2 regions of the Mesorhizobium sp. M1D.F.Ca.ET.043.01.1.1 genome follow, and region 1 is predicted to be linked to the other one. Evidence: predicted binding sites of a transcription regulator. Region 1 holds the regulator's gene; the other holds the start of a gene.
What was found. The regulator LexA, encoded in region 1, represses DNA repair genes until DNA is damaged. The targets are predictions, from matches to a motif close to TGTTCNNNNTGTGTTCNG.
Positions count from the first base shown of each region.

Region 1 (3,391 bases):
GGCATCGTGGTGGCGGCCGAGCGGAGCTTCATCATGCTCGCCGTGATGCTGGTCGCCGTGCTCTTCGACCGCGCGGCGCTGACGATGCGCAATTTGGCGATCTCGGCCATCGCCGTCATCCTTGTCTCGCCGCACGAAGTGGTCGGTCCGAGCTTCCAGATGTCCTTCGCGGCCACCGCCGCCCTGGTCGGCGCCTATGCCGGCTTTGCCGACTATCGCGCCGGCAAAGCGACCGTGCCGCCGGCAAAGCGCTCCTTCCTCGGGTTCTTGTCGCGAAAACTGGCGATTGGCGTGGGTGGCGCCGCCGTAACCTCGCTCATCGCGGGCAGCGCGACACTACTGTTTGCGATCTGGCACTTCCAGCGCGTCTCGCCGCTCAGTCTGCTCGCCAATCTGGCGGTGATGCCGATCGTTTCGCTGATCGTCATGCCGTTCGCCGTGCTGAGCGCGTTGGCGATGCCGTTCGGTTTCGACGGTCCGTTCCTCTACGTGATGGGCAAGGGCCTGACTGCGACGATTGCCATTTCGGTATGGATTTCCGAGCGCTCGCCCGTCGATGCCGTGGGATTGATCTCGATCCAATCGGTGCTGCTGGCGACGATCGCGCTGGTCATCGCGACCATGGCCACCACCTGGCTCAGATTGGCAGCCGTGCCGTTCGCGCTTGCTGCTCTGCTCACCATTCCGCATGTCCGCACGCCGGATGTGTTGATCTCGGAGGACGCGCATCTGGTGGCAATGCCGATCGGCGGCGGCGAGCTCGCTATCAACCGCGAACGCTCCAACGAGTTCACCATCGACAACTGGAAGCGCGCGCTGAAAGCCGAGGAAATCGTGCCGCCGGAGACATTCGCCAAAGGCGCGCTGGATATCGCAGATCCCGTCGACCTGCCGCCGGGATCGCCATTCTATTGCACCGGCGATCTCTGCATCGGCCGGCATCCGTCCGGCGCGATCGTCGCGTTGGCGGAAAATCGCAACAGCGCCAGGCCGGCCTGCGGCTATGCCGACCTCATTGTCATCAACGACGCCACGGCCTACAATCCTTGCCGCGATCCACGCATTCTTGTCGTCACCAAACGCCAACTTGCTCGCCATGGAAGCGCTGCCGTCTTCTTCGATCCGCAATCGGCGACGGCGCAACCTGTCATTCAATACGCCGTCGAGAAGCCCTATCGCCCCTGGCACGAACAGCGGAGCTACTCGCGCGAGGCGAGGGGCCTGGCGCCTTACAAGCGGCCCGAAAAGCCAGAGGCAAAGCCACAGCCGCTCAGTAGCGGCGAATGAGTCCGACTAGCTTGCCCTGCACCTTGACCCTGTCCGGCCCGAAGATGCGGGTCTCATAGGCGGGATTGGCGGCCTCGAGCGCGATCGAGGCACCCTTGCGGCGGAAGCGCTTCAGCGTCGCTTCCTCGTCGTCGACGAGGGCCACCACGATTTCACCCGGGCTTGCCGTGTTGGCGTTGCGGATGATGACCGTATCGCCGTCGAAGATACCGGCCTCGATCATCGAGTCGCCTTTGACTTCCAGGGCATAATGCTCGCCGCCCGCGATCATGTCCGGCGGCACTGTGATCGAATGCGTCTGATGCTGGATGGCATCGATCGGCACACCGGCGGCGATGCGACCCATGACCGGAATGGATACGGCCGAAACGACGTCGTCATCATTGCTGGGCGTAGGCGTGCGCGAGGGCGCCGCAGGCTTGATCTGCCGGCCGAGATTGCCTTGGCCGCCCTGGATGACGCTTGGCGAGAATTTCTTCGCCGCATTGAGGCCGGGCGCGATCGAATCGGGCAGCCTCAGGACTTCCAGGGCACGCGCCCGGTTCGGCAGCCGGCGAATGAAACCGCGCTCTTCCAGCGCCGTGATCAGGCGATGGATGCCCGACTTCGAGGCAAGGTCGAGCGCTTCCTTCATCTCGTCGAAAGACGGCGGAATGCCGCTTTCCTTGAGCCGTTCATGGATGAACATCAGGAGTTCATGTTGTTTGCGCGTCAGCATGGCGGCCCCCATGGGTTCTGAAACCAGAATCAGAAAAACAAACCCAGAACAAACACTATCTGTTCCAGTTGTGTTCCGCAACCGTTTAAAGTTTAGTGAATGTGTTGACGTTTTGTTCAGCGTAACATCAGAACGCTGCATTCGGCGCCGGCTTCCGCCGCCGGGGCGAAGGGCTCGCGCACGATCAGGCCGTTGGCGTCGGCGAGCGTCCTCAGCATCGAGGAATCCTGGATGCCGAACGGTGTCGCGACCAGCCGTCCGGCCTCCTCGCGCACGACGGCGCGCACATAGTCCTGCCTGAGATCGTTGGCGCGCATCGCGGCGGCCAACCGGGCGGCGCGGATGTCCTGTCGGTAGTTGCGGCCACCCAGCCGCGCCAGAAGCGGCTTCAGGAACAATTGCGAGCAGACAAGGCTCGCCACCGGATTGCCGGGCAGGCCGATGCAGCGGATGTTGCCTAGGCGGCCAAACATCAACGGTTTGCCGGGGCGCATGGCGATCTTCCAGAAATCGAGCTGCATGCCTTCGCCGGTCAGCACGTCGTGGATGAGGTCGTGGTCGCCGACCGAGGCGCCGCCGAGGGTGACGATGATATCGGCGCCGGCTGAGACCGCTTTCCTAACCAGAGCCGCGATTGCGTCCTGCCGGTCGGCGGCGATGCCGAGGTCGAGCGCGCGCGCCCCGACCGACTGGGCCGCGGCTGCGACGCCATAGGCATTGGACGAGATGATCTGGTCCGGGCCGAGCGCGCTGCCGGGCGGCAGCAATTCGTCGCCCGTGGCGATGATGGCCACCAGCGGCTGCCGCACCACGGTGAGGCTCGGATGGTTGGCCGACGCCGCCAGCGAGAGCGCCGCAGGATCGAGCTGGCGGCCTTTTTCGAGGAGCAGGTCGCCCTGGCCAAAATCGAGCCCGCGGCGACGGACGTTGCGTGCTTCCGCCGTCGGCTCGGTCACCTCGATCCGGCCGCGGCCGAGGTCGCGGACATTCTCCTGGATGACCACGGTGTCGGCGCCTTCGGGGAGCGGCGCGCCGGTGAAGATGCGCACCGCTTCGCCATTGCCGACGGAGCCGGCAAAGCCGCGTCCTGCGGGCGCCATGCCGATCACCGAGAGGCGCGCCGGAGCCGAAGCCACGTCCGCGGCGCGGGCGGCATAGCCGTCCATGGCCGAAGCGTTGAAGGGCGGCTGGGTGCGCAGCGCCACCATGGGTTCGGCCAGAACGCGGCCGGCGGCGTCAGCCAGCGGAACGCTTTCGCCAGGCAGCGCGGTTGCGCCATCCAACAGGCGCTCGAGCGCTTCGGCGACCGGAACCAGCGCCATCTTAAGAACCTGCTCCATGTTTGGCGGCTTTGTAGTCGCCCGACTTGCCGCCGGTCTTCTCGAC
Region 1 covers NZ_CP034444.1:6,779,755-6,783,145, forward strand. Annotated here, with positions in the region: gene EJ067_RS32700 (ComEC/Rec2 family competence protein) at 1-1,287, shown strand, start outside; gene lexA (transcriptional repressor LexA) at 1,271-2,005, opposite strand; gene glp (gephyrin-like molybdotransferase Glp) at 2,122-3,327, opposite strand; gene moaC (cyclic pyranopterin monophosphate synthase MoaC) at 3,329-3,391, opposite strand, start outside.

Region 2 (3,391 bases), 3.5 Mb from region 1:
GCAAGGCTATCGCCGAAGCCTCCGAAGAAGACTAGGTTTGAGCGAAGCAATTTTTAGGAGCAAGCCCGATGAAAATCGACGGCGGATGCCACTGCGGCGCCATCACCTATGAGGCGGAGGTCGACCCGGAAAAGACCTCGATCTGCCACTGCACGGACTGCCAGCAACTGACCGGCACCGCGTTTCGCGTTACCGTGCGGGTGCCGGAGGAGGATTACCGCATCACCAAGGGCGAGCCCAAGGTCTACATCAAGACCGGGACGACCGGCGCCAAGCGGGCGCAGGGCTTCTGCGGCGAGTGCGGCTCGCATCTTTACGCCACCTCCGTCGCCGACGGCCCGAAGGTCTACGGCATCAGGACCGGCACGGCGCGCCAGCGCGATCAGCTGGTGCCGAGGACGCAATACTGGCATCGCTCGGCTCTGCACTGGCTGCCCGAGTTCGAGGGCACCAGGGTGGTCGACGAGCAGTAGTCGTTTGGCGGCTCAGTCGTCGCCTTCGACGACGCGCAACCTGAGCTGGCCGGTCTTGGAATCGGCCACGCGCGCGCCGGCCTCCACCTTGGCCGGACCGCGCGGCGGCTCGGTTTCCCCTTCGGCGAACTCCAGCGCTTCGATCTTCTGGCCGCGCTTGGTCACTTTCGACGTCGAAACGAGGATGTCGTCTATGTCCTTGCTTGCCTGGCCGAAATGCGTCTGCAGCCGGCGCACGCGCTCGTCGACGCGCGCCACGTCCTCCATCAGGCGGATGACCTCGCCCTGGATCAGATGCGCCTGCTCGCGCATGCGCGCGTCTTTCAGGATTGCCTGGATCACCTGGATCGACAGCATCAAGAGCGACGGCGAGACGATGACGACGCGGGCGCGGTGCGCCTTCTGCACCACGGCCTCGAAATTCTCGTGGATCTCGGCGAACACCGATTCCGACGGCACGAACATGAAGGCGGTGTCCTGCGTCTCGCCCTGGATCAGGTATTTTTCGGCGATATCGCGGATATGCACCTCGATATCGCGCCGGAACGCCTGCGCGGCGACCTTCTTGAGGTCGGGGCTCTCGGCGGCGCGGATGGCGTTCCAGGCTTCCAGCGGAAACTTGGCGTCGATGGCAAGCATCGGCGCACCGTTCGGCATCCGCACCAGGCAGTCCGGCCGGCTGCCGTTCGACAGGCCCGCCTGAAACTCGTAGGCGCCGTGCGGCAGCCCGTCGGCGACGATCGCCTCCATGCGCGACTGGCCGAAGGCGCCGCGCGTCTGCTTGTTGGAAAGGATCGCCTGCAGCTGCACGACCTGGCCGGCTAAAGACTGGATGTTGCCTTGCGCGGTGTCGATCACCGCCAGCCGCTCTTGCAATTTGGCCAGGCTCTCATGCGTCGATTTGGTCTGCTCGGCCATGGTCTGGCCGAGGCGGCCGGTCATGGCGTCGAGCCGCTGTCCGAGCGATTGGGTGAGCTCGGCCTGCCTGGCGCCGAACACTTCGGCGATCGCGCCCATGCGGCCCTGCATCTCGGCCTGCGCCTGCAGGATGTCCGCCATCCGCGCCTCGGTATCGCGGGCATGATCGGCCGCTTCGGCCGCGGCAACCGCGCGTGCCCCGGCAGCGCGCCACAGCGCTATGACGAGCGCCAGGAAAAACGCCAGCAGCAGAAGCCCGCCGAAGCCGAGCGCCTCGCCGAGCGTGATCGTGGTGGCGCCGAGCCGCGCGACCGGTTGCGAAAGGATGGAGGTCATGTCGTTCATGTCGGCAGCATAACCGATTCGGCCCGCCGGCACAGATCAAAACGTGAACAGGCGGATGATGTCCCGGTTGACGCTTTTCCTGCGACGTCTTAGGTGAGACGCCATGTCGATCAAGCCGCTCATCATTCTTCCCGATCCCATCCTGCGCCAGGTTTCCAAGCCGGTGGAGCGCGTCGACGGCGATTTGCGCAAGCTCGCCGACGACATGCTGGAAACCATGTATGACGCGCCGGGCATCGGGCTGGCGGCGATCCAGGTCGGCGAGCCGCGGCGCCTGCTGGTCATCGACCTTGCCAAGGAAGGCGAGGAGCCGGCGCCGCATGTCTTCATCAATCCGGAGATCCTCGAAAGCTCCGACCAGCGCTCGGTCTATGAGGAAGGCTGCCTGTCGATCCCCGACTACTATGCCGAGGTCGAGCGTCCCGCCGCGGTGCGGGTGAAATATCTCGACCGCGACGGCAAGCTGCAGGAGATTGACGCCGAGGGCCTGATGGCGACCTGTCTGCAGCACGAGATCGACCACCTCAACGGCGTGCTGTTCATCGACCACATCTCGAAGCTGAAGCGCGACATGGTGGTGAGGAAGTTCAAGAAGCTCGCCAAGGACAAGGCGCCGGGCAAGATGGTGGGATAGGGGGCATGCCCCTGCGCGTCATCTTCATGGGCACGCCGGATTTTTCCGTGCCGACGCTGCGTGCGATAGCCGAGGTCGGCCACGACATAGCTGCCGTCTACACGCAGCCGCCGCGCGCCGCTGGCCGGCGCGGGCTGGAACTGACGCCCTCGCCGGTGCAGCGAGAGGCGGAGCGGCTTGGCCTCGAGGTGCGGACGCCGGCATCGCTGAAAAGCGAGCCCGAGCAGCAGGCCTTCGCCGCCTTGCGGGCCGATGTCGCGGTGGTCGTCGCCTACGGCCTGCTTCTGCCGAAACCCGTCTTGGAGGCCACCAGACTGGGCTGCCTCAACGGCCATGCCTCACTTTTGCCGCGTTGGCGCGGTGCTGCTCCCATCCAGCGCGCCATCATGGCCGGCGATGCCGAGACCGGCATGATGATCATGCGCATGGAAGAAGGTCTCGACACCGGTCCGGTGGCATTGGTTGAAAAATCGCCCATCGGACCCGATATGACCGCCGGCGAATTGCATGACCGGATGATGGACTTAGGTGCTTCGCTGATGGTGGAAGCGCTGACGCGGCTGGGGATAAATTGTCTGACATTTATCCAACAGGCGACGGAAGGGGTGACCTATGCCCGAAAGATCGATAAATCGGAGACACGCGTAGACTGGACGCGGCCTGCCGGCGAAGTCCACAATCACATTCGCGGCCTTTCGCCCTTCCCGGGCGCGTGGTGCGAGGTCGAAATTGGTGGCCGCGTGGAGCGGCTGAAACTGCTTCGCTCGACGCTTTCCAACGGCGTCGGCGAGTCGGGAGGTATTCTCGATGACCGGCTGACGGTCGCCTGCGGGTCAGGCGCGGTGCGGCTGGTCGAAATTCAACGGGCGGGTGGAAGGCCCGCCGCCGCTCAGGAGTTTCTGCGCGGGGCCAAGGTCGAAAAAGGAACGAAACTCACATGAGCATGATGTCGATACGCGCGGCGACGCCGCGGGATCGCGAGGCGATCCGCCTCGTCGAAGAGCATGCCTTCGGCCAGCAG
Region 2 covers NZ_CP034444.1:3,311,984-3,315,374, reverse strand. Annotated here, with positions in the region: gene EJ067_RS16100 (cation diffusion facilitator family transporter) at 1-35, shown strand, start outside; gene EJ067_RS16095 (GFA family protein) at 69-473, shown strand; gene EJ067_RS16090 (DNA recombination protein RmuC) at 486-1,736, opposite strand; gene def (peptide deformylase) at 1,840-2,370, shown strand; gene fmt (methionyl-tRNA formyltransferase) at 2,376-3,311, shown strand; gene EJ067_RS16075 (N-acetyltransferase) at 3,308-3,391, shown strand, end outside.
Region 2: a site for LexA is predicted at 1,769-1,786, ahead of EJ067_RS16090 (DNA recombination protein RmuC). Genes of this name have one in related genera too.